DNA from 2 places in the Pantoea agglomerans genome. Region 1 is predicted to be linked to the other one. Evidence: predicted binding sites of a transcription regulator. Region 1 holds the regulator's gene; the other holds the start of a gene.

The links. Region 1 encodes PurR, which represses purine synthesis genes. Its sites were predicted from a motif close to CANGCAAACGTTTGCNTG; they were not measured.
Region 2: a site for PurR is predicted at 2,200-2,217, ahead of serA (phosphoglycerate dehydrogenase). Genes of this name have one in related genera too.

The regions. Positions count from the first base shown of each region.
Region 1 covers NZ_CP083809.1:2,187,649-2,195,189, reverse strand. The annotation lists gene LB453_RS13180 (MATE family efflux transporter) at 1-917, opposite strand, end outside; gene LB453_RS13175 (riboflavin synthase subunit alpha) at 1,111-1,749, shown strand; gene cfa (cyclopropane fatty acyl phospholipid synthase) at 1,792-2,940, opposite strand; gene punC (purine nucleoside transporter PunC) at 3,249-4,451, opposite strand; gene punR (DNA-binding transcriptional activator PunR) at 4,571-5,476, shown strand; gene purR (HTH-type transcriptional repressor PurR) at 5,473-6,498, opposite strand; gene LB453_RS13150 (YnhF family membrane protein) at 6,783-6,872, shown strand; gene LB453_RS13145 (C40 family peptidase) at 6,919-7,541, opposite strand, start outside.
Region 2 covers NZ_CP083809.1:739,805-747,345, forward strand. The annotation lists gene LB453_RS06035 (oxidative stress defense protein) at 1-102, shown strand, start outside; gene LB453_RS06040 (LysR family transcriptional regulator ArgP) at 245-1,150, opposite strand; gene rpiA (ribose-5-phosphate isomerase RpiA) at 1,358-2,017, shown strand; gene serA (phosphoglycerate dehydrogenase) at 2,298-3,536, shown strand; gene LB453_RS06055 (5-formyltetrahydrofolate cyclo-ligase) at 3,612-4,205, opposite strand; RNA gene ssrS (6S RNA) at 4,282-4,465, opposite strand; gene zapA (cell division protein ZapA) at 4,505-4,834, opposite strand; gene LB453_RS06070 (YecA family protein) at 5,005-5,583, shown strand; gene pepP (Xaa-Pro aminopeptidase) at 5,634-6,956, shown strand; gene ubiH (2-octaprenyl-6-methoxyphenyl hydroxylase) at 6,953-7,541, shown strand, end outside.

The DNA of each region.
Region 1 (7,541 bases):
CCCTGGCCCAGCCGGTAGCCGACGCGGATCGTGGTGGCGACCCCCAGCGACAGCGGCAGCACGAACATCAGCGAGCTAAAGTTCAGCGCGATCTGGTGGCCCGCCACGTCCACAATGCCCAGCGGCGACACCATCAGCGCGACCACCGCGAACAGCGTGACCTCAAAAAAGAGCGCCAGCGCCACCGGCAGGCCGAGCGAAAAGAGGCGCTGCAGCACGGCGCGCGACGGCGGCGACCAGCGAGAGGCCATGCGAATATCGCGCATGGCGCCCATGCGGCGCACCCACAGGCGCATCACCAGGAACATCACCCAGTAAACCGACCCGGTCGCCACGCCGCAGCCGACGCCGCCCAGCGCCGGCATACCGAAGTGGCCGTAGATAAAGATCCAGTTCAGCGGGATATTGACCAGCAGGCCGATAAAGCCCATCACCATGCCGGGTTTGGTTTTCGACAGGCCTTCGCACTGGTTGCGCATCACCTGGAAGAAGAGATAGCCGGGCGCCCCCCACAGCAGGGCGTGGAGATAGCCTTCCGCCTTTAGCGCCAGCTGTTCGTCAATATCCTGCATGGCGCGAATCAGGTAACCGGCGTTCCACAGCAACACCATAATCAGAATGGCGACGAAAAAGGCCAGCCAGTAGGCCTGACGCACCTGTTCAGCAATACGTTCGCGGCGGCCGGAGCCGTTGAGTTGCGCAACGGTTGGCGTCAATGCAAGCAGAAGACCATGGCCGAATAAAATGGCGGGAAGCCAGATAGAGGTGCCGACTGCAACGGCGGCCATATCCGTGGCGCTAACCGCGCCGGCCATGATGGTATCTACAAATCCCATTGCGGTCTGCGCCACCTGAGCAAGGATGACCGGAATCGCAAGGGCAAGCAATTGACGCGCTTCTGTTAAATACTTCTGCACGTTAACACCTGTTTAATAAGAAAAGGGGAGTGATCCCAGAGAAATGCGCGGTTAGTGTAGCGGCATTAACAAGATTCACCAAGTTTTGTCACGCTGTGCGTTATATTGCGGCTGTAAAGCGGACGCGACGCGGAAATAATATCCGCGCGCTAAGCTGTGATAAGCTAGGGCAAACTTCGCAGAGGCCAAAACTATGTTTACCGGAATTGTGCAGGGCACCGCAAAGATTGTGTCCATTGAAGAAAAAGATCTGTTTCGCACCCATATCGCAGAGCTGCCGGAAGAGCTGCTGCCGGGGCTGGCGCTGGGCGCATCGGTGGCGCACAATGGCTGCTGCCTGACCGTTACCGCGATTGAGGGTAACCGCGTCAGTTTCGATCTGATTAAAGAAACGCTGCGCGTTACCAATTTAGGCGATCTGCAGGAAGGCGACGTGGTCAATATTGAGCGCGCGGCGAAATTCAGCGATGAGATCGGCGGCCACCTGATGTCTGGCCATATTATGACCACTGCGGAAATCTGCAAAATTATCCAGTCAGAAAATAACCGCGAAGTCTGGTTTAAAATTCAGGACCCGGCGCAGATGAAATATATTCTGCATAAAGGTTTTGTCGGTATTGACGGCATTAGCCTGACCGTGGGCGAAGTGACCAAAAGCAAATTTTGCGTCTATTTAATCCCGGAAACCCTCGAGCGCACCACGCTTGGCGCGAAGAAGCTGGGACACCGCGTCAATATTGAGATCGATCCGCACACCCAGGCGATCGTCGATACCGTCGAGCGCGTACTGGCGCAGCGCGAAGCCGCCGCCCTGCGGCCCGACGTCGAATAAGCATAAAAAAGGCGCTTCATGCGCCTTATTCATTTTTGCGGTTTAGCGCGCGACGCGCAGGCCGCCCTCTACGCCACGGCTAAAGACCACCTGCCACAGCTGAATATCGCGGGCGCGAAAGGCGCCGGCGCAGGCGTTAAGGTAGTAGCTAAACATGCGCTTAAAGCGTTCGCCGTACTTCTCGGCCAGCTGCGGCCAGGCCTCAAGAAAACGCGCATACCAGGCCATCAGCGTGGTGTCGTAATCTGCGCCGAAATTATGCCAGTCTTCGAGGATAAAGTGAGACTCGCTGGCGTCGGCGATATGGCGCACCGACGGCAGGCAGCCGTTGGGGAAAATATACTTATCAATCCAGGGATCGACATTCATATCGGTGCGGATTGCGCCGATGGTATGCAGCAGGAACAGGCCGTCCGGCTTGAGGTTGCGGTCCACCACGTCGAAGTAGGTGGCGTAGTTTTTCGGGCCAACGTGTTCAAACATACCCACCGAAACGATGCGGTCAAACTGCTGGTTAAGATCGCGATAATCCTGCAGCAGGATAGTGACGTCGAGTCCTTCGCAGCGCTGCTGCGCCAGCTTCTGCTGCTCTGCCGAGATGGTCACGCCGTGCACCACCGCGCCGTAGTGGCGGGCAGCATACTCGGCCAGCCCGCCCCAGCCGCAGCCGATATCCAGCAGCGTCATACCGGGTTCCAGCTGCAGTTTGCGGCAGATCATATCCAGCTTCGCTTCCTGCGCCTGCTCCAGGGTCGCGGCCTCTTTCCAGTAGGCGCAGGAGTATTGCATATAGGGATCGAGCATCAGCGAGAAGAGGTCGTTCCCCAGATCGTAGTGCTCTTTACCGACGATCCATGCGCGTTTTTTTGACTGCAGGTTGGTGAGGCGCGCGGCGGCGACGCGCAGCGTATCTTTGAAGTGGTGCGGCAACTGCTGGTCCAGCTTGTGCTTTAGCACGCGGTGAAAAAACATATCCAGCCGTTCGCACTCCCACCAGCCATCCATATAAGCTTCGCCAAGACCAAGTGAGCCTTCCTGAATCACCCGCTTAAAAAAGTCAGGATGCTTAACCTGAATATCCCAGGAGCGACTGCCGTTGATTTCGATGTCCGCCTTTTCCAGCATTTCATGGACAATGCGATACCAGTGGTTTTCTTCAAGGCTCACTTCTTCTATTAACGATGAACTCATAGCTACTCCATCACCTGTCCGCGTTGAACCTGAGAAAAAGAATAGTCAATTTCTCAAGGCCTGTGAGAAATGTCACGGATTGCTCCGTGCGCCTGATATCCGACGTTTTACAGAGGATTGGATCTGAAAACCGTTGTCTGACGCAGCAGAAAGCGCGCGCGCAGACACCATCCGGGCGATAAGCTTCGCCTAATAATAGAACAATTATGTTATTGATTTGTTGCAGATTTATTGACCTGATCGAGTATATGCTCAACCAGGTCAGTATTCAACGACTTATTGTTAGGGCGCTAACTATAAAAGTTGTCTTAGTGATTATCCTGGCAGGGAGTCGTCGCGTGGACAATATCCGTTTGTGCGCTGGCGCGTCGCTGCCAGACGTAGCCCGCTAGCGCCAGAGCAATAGTGGTCACCATAATGAGCGTAGTCATCAGCAGCGGCTGTTGTAAACCTGCAGAGACCGCCAGGCTGGCGAGGAAGCAGAGGCCGAGCTGCAGCGTATTTTGCAGCGCGGCGGCTTTACCGGTGGCGTGGGGGAAAGGCAGCAGCGCGTTTGACACCACCACCGGGTAGATCGCGCCGTTCGCCAGCGCCATGCCGCAGAAGGGCAGCAGCAGGGCGATCAGGTTATGGCTGCCGCTGAGCGCCACGCCGAACAGTGACGCCACGCTCAGGCTGTAGAGGGCCAGCAGCCAGGGGAGCAGTTGCGCACCGGCATAGCGGTTAAGCAGCGCGCGGCAGCCGAATCCGCCCAGCAGGAAGGCGATAGTTTGCGGAATATAGCTCAGGCCGATGTCCGCCGGCGTCAGGCCCGCATCGGCGAGAATAAAGGGCGATCCGGTCAGCCAGGCGAAAAAGCTGGCGGAGCAGGCGGCGTAGATCAATACGTTGCCGCTATAGACGCCGGAGCGCAGCAGCGAGAAAAAGCCCGGCTGATCCCCCGTCGCCTTCGCCGTCGGACGGGTGGTGGGCAGACGCAGCGTCACCAGCATCAGCGCGACGCCGGTCAGCGTCAGCACCAGAAAAATTGAACGCCAGTGAAAATGGCTAACCAGCCAGGCGCCCAGCAGCGGTGCCAGCGCCGGGGAAAGCGCTACCAGCGGCATAATGGTGGCGAACACCTTATTGGCGCGCGCGCGCGGATAGCGATCCACCACCAGCGCCTGCCAGCTCACCGCCGCGGCGCAGACGCCGATCGCCTGAATAAAGCGCAGCGCCAGCATCAGCGCCGCGTTTTCCACCAACAGCATGCCGGCGCAGCCGAGCGCGAACAGCCCCAGCCCCATCAGCAGCACCGGTTTTCGACCGATGCGGTCAGAGAGCGGGCCCCAGAAGAGCTGGCCGATGGCAAAGCCTGCCAGGAACAGGCTCATACTGGCGCTGATGATGCCGGGCGAGGTATTGAAGCTCATCTGCATCGCGCCAAAGGCGGGCAGGTACATATCGGTCGCCAGAAAGCCCAGCATACTGAGCAGGGCGAGGTAGGGCATAAATCCTTTTGAGGACAGCATGGTGTTTATCTCATCTTTCGTCAGGCAGGTTGAACGCGGCAAAGTGTAAAAGGGTGCGCCCGCCGCTGTGAAACGTTAATATTTGCAGAGTGCTGTGAAAATTTTTGAAAGGAAAAAGCATGTGGTCTGAATATGCGCTTGAAGTTGTTGATGCCGTCGCGCGCACCGGCAGTTTCAGCGCCGCCGCGCAGGAGCTGCACCGCGTGCCCTCTGCCGTCAGCTATACGGTGCGCCAGCTGGAAAGCTGGCTGGCGGTGCCGCTGTTCGAACGGCAGCATCGCGACGTGGCCCTCACCCCTGCAGGCGAGCATTTCGTGCGTGAAGGACGCGAGGTTATCAAAAAAATGCTCGCCACCCGCAGGCAGTGTCAGCAGCTGGCGAACGGCTGGCGCGGCAAGCTCAGCATCGCGGTTGATTGTATCGTGAAGCTGCCGCGCAGCCGCCAGCTGGTTACTGACTTCTATCGCCACTTTCCCGATATGGAGCTGCATATCAGCTATGAGGTATTTAACGGCGTCTGGGACGCGCTGGCGGACGGGCGCGTCGATGTGGCGATCGGTGCCACCCAGGCGATCCCGGTGGGCGGGCGCTTTTCCTTTCGCGATATGGGCGCGCTGAACTGGCGCTGCGTGGTGGCGCGCCAGCATCCGCTGACGCAGCAGCCGCAGCTCGACGATGACGCACTGCGCGCCTGGCCCTCGCTGGTGCTGGAGGATACCTCGCGCGCGCTGCCGCGCCGCATGACCTGGACGCTGGATAACCAGCGGCGTCTGGTGGTGCCGGACTGGCAGGCGGGGCTGGCCTGCGTGCTGGATGGGTTATGCGTGGCGATGATGCCGGGCCATGTGGCGCGCCCGCTGCTGGATAAGGGGGAGCTGGTTGAGCTGACGCTGCCAACCGCCTTTCCGGAAAGTCCCTGCTGCGTGAGCTGGTCGGAAGCGGGCGCATCGCCGGCGCTCAGCTGGCTGCTCAGCTATCTCGGCGATGCGCAAACGCTCAATCAGGAGTGGTTAAGCGAAGATTAACGGCGGTAGTCGCGGAACGGACCGTCGCCGACTGAACGACGCTCAATCAGCGTGGGATGCACTTCAATGGTCTGCGACACTTCGCGTTTGCTGGTGATGCGATCCAGCAGCATCTCCAGCGCTTTTTCGCCGAGCTGGGCTTTCGGCTGATGCACGGTGGTGAGCGCCGGGGTAAAGTAGCGCGCGTTGCGCACGTTGTCATAGCCGATCACCGAAATATCCTGCGGCACGCGCAGCCCCATCTCGTCGGCAGCGCAGATCGCGCCCATCGCCATAATATCGCCGCCGCAGAAGATCGCCGTCGGGCGCTGCTTCTGCTGCAGGATTTGCTGCATCGCCTGATAGCCCGATTCCGGCTCGAAATCGCCCTGCACGATCCACTCGGGACGCACCGAGATGCCCGCTTCCTCCAGCGCTTTCAAAAATCCCGCATGGCGGCCGCCGCCGGTGTTACGCTCCAGCTGGCCGGGGATCGCGCCGATATCACGATGGCCGCGTTCGATCAGATAGCGGCCCGCCAGATAGCCGCCCTGGAAGGCGTTATCGAGCACGGTATCGGTAAAGTCGCCGCGCGATTCGCCCCAGTCCATCACCACCATCGGAATATTGCGGTTCTCTTCCAGCATCTTCAGCAGATCGTCCGGATACTCGGAGCACATCACCAGCAGGCCGTCGACGCGCTTCTGCGCCATCATTGACAGGTAGGCGCGCTGCTTCTGCAGATCGTTATGGGCGTTACCGAGGATCAGGGTGTAGCCGCGTTCGAAGCAGTGATGCTCGACCGCTTCGATGATTTCCGCAAAATAGGGCGCTTCGCTGGAGGTGGCGAGCAGCCCCAGCGTTTTAGTGTGATTGACCTTCAGGCTGCGCGCCACGGCGCTGGGCGAATAGTGTAATTCCTGAATCGCCTGCCAGACGGCGTTGCGCGTCTCTTCCGCAACGAAGCGCGTTTTGTTGATCACGTGGGAAACGGTGGTGGTGGAGACACCCGCGCGCTTCGCGACATCTTTAATTGTTGCCATTAAAAAGAGACTCCAGGCTTACCAATAACTCACTGATAAGCATAATGTTAAACGTTTGCGTCCGCTAAGCGAGATTTCTGTTAATTCGCTACAGTTTTTGTCGGTGAAATACTCACTGGGCAGGACAAAACAGGGGCTGTTGCGTGCGAACGGCATCAGCGTTGCGTCAGTTGCGCAACAAAGCCGGGGATTCTAACAAGGCTTGCGGGATAAAACGAGATTTTTACCGGTAACTATGGGAAAATCCCTGAAGACCCTGAAAACTGTGTGGATAAGGAGAGGTAATGAGCACTGATTTGAAACTGGCATTGGTGACCACGGGCGCGGCGCTGCTGATGATTGTGGCCTTTAGCTTTACCGCCGTCATGCACTAACGACAGCGATAAAAAAACCGGGAAAATCCCGGTTTTTTTATGGCGTTTAGCGAATGGTTTTCGGCGTCATCATGCGGCGCGCGCCGATATAGTGACGCTGCCAGTAATCGTCTGAAAGCCCGCTGATCTGGATATCTTTTCCGGTGCGCGGCGACTGAATAAATTTACCGTTGCCGAGGTAGACCCCCACGTGATCGGCGGTGCCGCGACCGTTGATACGGAAAAAGACCAGATCGCCTTTCTCCAGCGACTCGCGCTTCACCGGCGCGGCGTCACGCAGGTGATACATTTCGTTGGCAGTGCGCGGAATTCTGAACTTCACCAGATCTTTATAGGCGTACCAGACAAGGCCGCTGCAGTCGAAACCGGTGTGCGGCGACGTGCCGCCCCATTGATAAGGCTTGCCCAGCTGACCCATCAGCTTGGTCATCGCCGTTTCGCGCGCTTTCTGGTAGCGCAGGCGGTGGGACTTGCTCATTTTGATGGTGCCGCCGTCATCGGCGTCCAGCAGCGAAGAAGTTGCAACTTTGGCGCTGCTCAGCGTGCGCTGGTGGCCATAGCGCTGCTTACGGGAAGACTTCAGGGATTTTTTCGTTTCGCCGGCGGAATGAGAAAGGGCGGCCGTTTCGATTTTCTTCTGCTTTTTCAGTTTGAGTTTTTGCGCAGTAG
Region 2 (7,541 bases), 1.4 Mb from region 1:
ACCTCAGCGCAGCAGACCTACGAGCAGCAGAGCATTCACTTTGACGATCAGGTGGATGTCGTCTTCGATATCAAACCGAATACGGCTGGCACGCAGCAGTAACAGAGAAGGGGCGCTAAGCGCCCCTTTTTTATTGCGATTATGCCGACGCGGGCAAGCTAACCCGAGCCAACGGCATCTTTGCCGGCTCCGCCCGCGCAAACAGGCCGCTCATCTCTGCACCCTGCTAAAGGCGCATACGAATTCAGGCCGCTAAATCATCCTGACGCAGCACGCGGTGGCCGTGTGAAATCAGCGCGTCGGTAACGCGGCGCATCAGGCGGCTCTCCGGCGCGAAGCGGTGCCAGTAGAGCATGCGGCGCTGGCAGAGACCCGGCGTTAAATCGAGCAGCTCGCCGCTTGCCAGCTCGCGCTCAATCTGCAGATGCGGGATCATACAGCAGGTCGATCCCTGGCGCGCCAGCTGCACAAAGGCTTCTGACGAGTTAACGATATGGCAGGGTACGCTGCCGGGCGACAGGTCGAAATTCTGCTGCAAAAAGGCCTGATGCATATCATCAAGGTGGTCAAAAGCAACCGCTGGTGCCTTCAGCAGCGCCGAGCGGGTCACGCCGTTCGGGAAGTAGCGTGCGGCGAACTCTGGCGAGGCGACGAACAGATAGTCGAGGGCGCCAAGCTGATCCACCAGGCAGCTCGGCAGCGGCTGCGGCTGAATACTGACCGCGCCCACGACTTCGCCGCGGCGCAGCCGCTCCTGGGTGCGGGTTTCATCTTCGACCTGCAAATTAAGGCGCACCGGCGAGTCCGCCAGCACATCTTTCAGGGCGGGCAGCAGCCAGGTCGCCAGACTGTCGGCGTTGACCGCCAGCGACAGCAGCAGCGGCGTGGTGCCGCCGTTCTCGTCGCTTAGCCACTCCTCTTCCAGCAGTTCCACCTGATGCAGCAGCGCCAGCAGCTTCTGTCCCTGCTCGGTCGGGCGCGGCGGCACGGTGCGCACCAGCAACGGCTGGCCGAACAGGTTTTCCAGCTGTTTGATACGCTGCGAGACGGCCGACTGCGTTATGCATAACTTCTGTGCGGCGCGCTCGAAGCCGCGTTCGCGAATCACTGCGTCCAGCGCCTGAAGCGTTCGATAATCGGGGCGTTTCATTGTTGTTCTCTCTCCTTCAGGGTGGACGATACTATGCCACAAAAAATTCATCTGACGCGCGTCAAAGGCGCTTTCCCTGCGCCGCGCGTCGCCTTTTTTGCGGGCTGGCTTCCAAAGCGATCACGCCAGCGGAAACAGCCGCGCACATTCGGCGAGGGTTGCTTTATACTACGCGCACTTCGTTGTCGCACAGGTTTTAAACATATCATGACCCAGGATGAACTGAAAAAAGCCGTAGGCTGGGCCGCACTGAAATATGTGCAGCCGGGTACTGTCGTCGGCGTCGGCACCGGTTCCACCGCCGCACACTTTATCGACGCGCTCGCCACCATGAAACAGCAGATTGAAGGCGCCGTCTCCAGCTCAGAAGCCTCAACGCTGAAGCTAAAGGCGCTCGGCATTCCGGTCTTCGATCTCAATGAGATTGACGATCTGGCGATCTACGTGGATGGCGCAGATGAGATCAACCCGCAGATGCAGATGATCAAAGGCGGCGGGGCGGCCCTGACGCGTGAGAAGATCGTCGCGGCCGTGGCGCGCAAGTTCATCTGCATCGCCGACGCCTCGAAAGAGGTGGACGTGCTGGGGCGTTTCCCGCTGCCGGTCGAGGTGATCCCGATGGCGCGCGCCTTTGTCGCCCGCGAGCTGGTTAAGCTCGGCGGCCTGCCGGAGTATCGCCAGCATGTTGTCACCGACAACGGCAATATCATTCTCGACGTGCATAACCTGACGATTCTCGATCCCGTCGAGCTGGAAAAAACCATCAACGCGCTGCCCGGTGTGGTCACCGTTGGGCTGTTTGCCACGCGCGGTGCCGATATTGCGCTGATCGGCACGCCGGATGGCGTAAAAACCATCGAAAAATGATCTGTCCGGCGCGCTAAACGCGCCGGTTATTTCCCTGCGCAAAACATCTTTTCTTCTGCTGCCTAAATTCGGTGACTTATGTCACATAACCGTCATCCGCAGCAGGTTCGTTCTTTGTTCGTGGTTCAGCTCCCGATTTTGTGCGGCAATGTGCTGGGCTCGGGCTTCCCCGTGCTGGCCGTCAGGCAATCGGTTGTATTGCCGCAGGCGTAAATTTTGATATTTTGACAGAAGGCGCGCTTATGGCGGCCATTGTTGAAATCACAATAGGGTCGGGGAAATGGCAAAGGTATCACTGGAAAAAGACAAGATTAAGTTCCTGCTGGTGGAAGGCGTCCACCAGAGCGCGCTGGAGAATCTGCGCGCAGCGGGTTACACCAACATCGAATTCCATAAAGGCGCACTGGATGACGAAGCGCTGAAAGCCTCCATTCGGGATGCGCACTTTATCGGCATCCGCTCCCGCACCCAGCTGACGGAAGAGATTTTCGCCGCGGCGGAAAAGCTGGTCGCCGTAGGCTGCTTCTGCATCGGCACCAATCAGGTCGATCTCAACGCTGCGGCGACGCGCGGCATTCCGGTATTCAACGCGCCATTCTCCAATACCCGCTCGGTCGCTGAACTGGTTATCGGCGAAATGCTGCTGATGCTGCGCGGCATTCCCGAGGCGAACGCCAAAGCACACCGCGGCATCTGGAACAAAAACGCCGTTGGCTCTTTTGAAGCGCGCGGCAAAAAGCTCGGCATTATCGGCTACGGTCATATCGGCATGCAGCTTGGCGTGCTGGCTGAAAGCCTCGGCATGCACGTCTTTTTCTACGATATTGAAAACAAACTGCCGCTGGGCAACGCCACGCAGGTGCGTCACCTTGCCGATCTGCTGAATATGAGCGACGTGGTGAGCCTGCACGTGCCGGAAACGCCTTCGACACAGGATATGATCGGCGCGCAGGAGCTGGCGCAGATGAAGAAGGGCGCGCTGTTGATCAACGCCTCGCGCGGCACCGTGGTCGATATTCCGGCGCTGTGCGACGCCCTGGCGAGCAAACATCTGGCCGGTGCCGCCATCGACGTCTTCCCGCTGGAGCCGGCAACCAACAGCGAACCTTTCAATTCGCCGCTGTGCGAGTTCGACAACGTGATCCTGACGCCGCATATCGGCGGATCTACCCAGGAAGCGCAGGAGAATATCGGGATTGAAGTGGCGGGCAAGCTGGCGAAATATTCCGATAACGGCTCAACGCTCTCGGCGGTCAACTTCCCGGAAGTATCGCTGCCGATGCACGGCGCCAGCGCCAGTCGTCTGCTGCACATCCATGAAAACCGTCCGGGCGTGCTGACGGCGATCAACCAGATCTTCGCCGAGCAGGGGATCAACATCGCCGCGCAGTTCCTGCAAACCTCGCCGATGATGGGTTACGTGGTGATCGATATCGATGCGTCGCAGGATCTGGCGGACAAAGCGCTGCAGCTGATGAAGGCGATTCCGGGCACCATTCGCGCCCGTCTGCTCTACTGATCCAGCTTTACCGAAAGCGGGCCGTCTGCTGTTGTCGCAGATGGCCCCGGCTGTTACTTCCCTGATTCACTTCTGCTATTCCCACTGCCACAGACGCGACGGCGTCAGCACGGCGGGCAAGGGCACATCCCACTCCTCGGCAGGCAAGCGCTCCACCCGCTGGCAGTCATGCGCTACGCCAACCGGTAAAAAGCCGTGCTGACGCCAGTTCTGCAGCGTACGGTCGTAAAAGCCGCCGCCCATGCCGAGCCGCTGACCGCTGTCGTCAAAGGCCACCAGCGGCACCAGCATCACATCCAGCCGATCCAGCGTAATCAGCTGGCGGATATCGAGCGGCGGTTCGGGGATGCGCAGCTTGTTCGGCGTCAGCGTCGTTTCCGGCGTATAGCGCAGAAACAGCAGATGGCCGGGGGCGAAAGGGTGCAGCACCGGCAGATAGACCTGCTTTTTCTGCTTCCAGAGCTTAGCGATAAGGGGGCGGGTGTTAAGCTCGCCATCCACTGATAAAAAGAGCGCGACATGGCGGGCGCTGGCGAGAGGCGCGAAGTTAACGGCGTGTTCCGCCAACAGATCGGCGGCCTGCTCCTGCTGTTCAGGCGTCAGGTCGCGGCGCAGGTGGCGCACATGCTGGCGAATATGGTGTCGATCAAGCAGAGAGGGCTGGGACACAGGAACCCCGTTGATATAGTCGCTGATTAAGCAACTATATCATTCACAACGGGGAAAGACAGATGCAGAACAGAAGGAGATCTCCGAGATGCCGCCGCAGGCTGTAACCCTTGAACCCTTGGTTCAAGGTGAATGTGCCGTCGCAACCATCAGGCTTCTCGGACGAACCGAGCATGCTCACAGGTTACAGAGCGCCACACTCTGTTGGTATGAAATATCGGCTCAGGGGACTGGCCCGCTTGCAAACATCTCAGAGAAAATGGACTTCACCGTTGCCGCTGCGCAGCAACCATAAAGTATTATTCGAACTTCGCACCCTGGCGGTCGGTTATGCGACCTTGCTCAACAAGAGCCTGTTCAATTGTCTGCTGCAGGATACGGATACGTTGTTCCATATTAGCAGCATAATCGCGCGTTTTCATTTTCTCTTGCGCCAGTTCGTGGCAAATGTTTAACGCGGCAATGAACACCAGTTGCTCGGTATTTGTGACTCTAGTGCGAACTTTTAAATCTTGCAACCGTTGATTGAGGTCATCGGCAGCCGCATTCAGCGCATCTTGCTGTTCAGGCGGACAATTCACTCTCAATGAACGACCAAAAATTTGTATATCTACTGGTTGTGCAGACATGCCACCTTCCTGACTGATTACTTCGCCCGCAGCTCCCTTCAGACTCAATGCTTTGGGAGGCGGGCAACTATATAGACCCGCGAAATAACTTACAACCCCTTTTCTGGAAACCTTGAGGCAGCTAGTGGTAGCATAACACGAACTTATTCTGCCAACGACGACGAATACTTATGTCTTTACAGAACGCAACCCCCGATTACAACGCGCTGGCTTCGGCGCTCTCTCAACAGGGCGTGGGGATGACGCCAGCAGAAATGCATGGCCTGCTTAGCGGCATTCTGTGCGGCGGCAATCAGGACGCCAGCTGGAAAACGCTGGTGCACGATCTGACCAATGAAGGCATGGCGTTCTCTCAGGGGCTGGCGCTGCCGCTTCAGGCGCTGCGCGACAGCACCGCCGATACGCTGGAAGAGGAAGGCTACCTGTTTCAGCTGATGCTGCCGGACGACGACGATATCAGCGTCTTCGACCGCGCCGACGCGCTGGCGGGCTGGGTTAACCACTTTCTGCTCGGCCTGGGCGTCACGCAGCCGAAGCTGGAGAAAGTCACCGGTGAAACCGGCGAAGCGATTGACGATCTGCGCACCATCGCCCAGCTCGGCTATGATGAAGATGAAGACCAGGAAGAGCTGGAGCAGTCGCTGGAAGAGGTGATTGAATATGTGCGCGTGGCGGCGCTGCTATGCCACGATACCTTCACGCGCCCGAAGCCTACCGCCCCCGAAGTGAAAAAACCGACGCTACACTAAGCCAGATATCTCAGGGCGCGAGCGCGCCCGTTTCTACAGGGAGTGCAAACATGATTTCTCTGGACAGGTTCCAGCAGCGTCGCCAGGCGCTACTGGCGAAAATGGCTCCCGGCAGCGCCGCCTTGATCTTTGCCGCGCCGGAGGTGACCCGCAGCAACGACAGCGAATATCCCTTCCGGCAGAACAGCGACTTCTGGTATTTCACCGGCTTCAACGAGCCGCAGGCGCTGCTGGTGCTGATAAAAAGCGACGAGACCCACAATCATAGCGTGCTGTTCAACCGCGTGCGGGACCTCACGGCGGAGATCTGGTTCGGCCGTCGGCTGGGTCAGGATGCCGCCCCTGAAAAGCTGGGGGTCGATCGCGCGCTGCCCTGGGAAGATATCGCCCAGCAGCTGCATCTGCTGTTGAACGGGCTGGACGTGGTCTATCACGCGCAGGGTGAATATGCGGAAGCGGATGCGCTGGTATTCGCGGCGCTGGATAAACTGCGCCGCGGCTTTCGCCAGAATTTCAGCGCGCCGGCGACCCTCACCGACTGGCGTCCCTGGGTGCATGAAATGCGTCTGTTCAAGGATGAAGAGGAGATAGCGCTCCTGCGCCGCGCCGGGCAAATCAGCGCGCTGGCGCATACCCGCGCCATGGAGGCGTGCCGTCCTGGCCTGTTCGAGTATCATCTGGAAGGCGAAATCCACTACGTCTTCAACCGCCACGGCGCGCGCTTTCCCTCCTATAACACCATCGTCGGCTCAGGCGAAAACGGCTGTATCCTCCACTACACCGAAAATGAGAGCGAGCTGCGCGACGGCGATCTGGTGCTGATTGACGCGGGCTGCGAATTCCACGGCTACGCCGGCGATATTACCCGCACCTTCCCGGTCAACGGCAAATTCAGCGCGCCCCAGCGCGCCATTTACGACATTGTGCTCGCCTCGCTTGAAAAAGCGCTGGCGCTCTTCCGTCCCGGCGTCAGCATTCGTGACGTTAATGAGGAGGTGGTGCGCATTATGGTCAGCGGCCTGGTGGAGCTGGGCATTCTGCAGGGCGACGTCGAAACGCTGATCGCCGAAGAGGCGCATCGCCAGTTCTTTATGCACGGCCTGAGCCACTGGCTGGGTCTCGACGTGCATGACGTCGGCCACTACGGCACCCCGTCGCGCGACCGCATTCTGGAGCCGGGGATGGTGCTGACCGTGGAGCCGGGGCTCTATATCGCACCGGATGCCGATGTGCCTGCGGCCTATCGCGGCATCGGCATTCGCATCGAAGATGACATCCTGATCACCGCAGCGGGCAATGAGAATCTCACCGACAGCGTGGTCAAGGACGCGGATGCAATCGAGGCGCTGATGGCAGCGGCGCGTCAGCCATGAGGGTTATTATCGCCGGAGGTGGCATGACCGGCGCGACGCTGGCGCTGGCCATTTCCCACCTTACGCAAGGGCAGCTGCCGGTCACGCTGATTGAGAACAGCGCGCCCGACAGCCGCGCCCATCCAGGGTATGACAGCCGCGCCATCGCGCTGGCCGCCGGCACCCGTCAGCAGCTGATCGATATCGATCTCTGGCGCAGCATTGAAAAGTACGCCACGCCGATTACCGATATCCACGTCTCCGATCGCGGCCATGCTGGCTTCGTCACGCTGGAGGCCGGAACCTATCAGATCCCGGCGCTCGGCTACGTCGTCGAGCTTTTTGCCGTAGGCCGGCAGCTGTTCGAGCGGCTGAAAAGCGCGCCGGGCGTAACGCTACGCTGTCCGGCGCGCGTTATCGACGCGCAGCGCAGCCAGGATAGCGTCCAGGTAACGCTGGAGGGGGGCGAACAGCTGGAGGGCGCGCTGCTGGTGGCCGCAGACGGCTCTCGCTCGCCGCTTGCTGCCTCGTTCGGCATTCAGTGGCAGCGCGAGGATTATCAGCAGCTGGCGACCATCGCCAACGTCTCTACGCAGCTGCCGCATC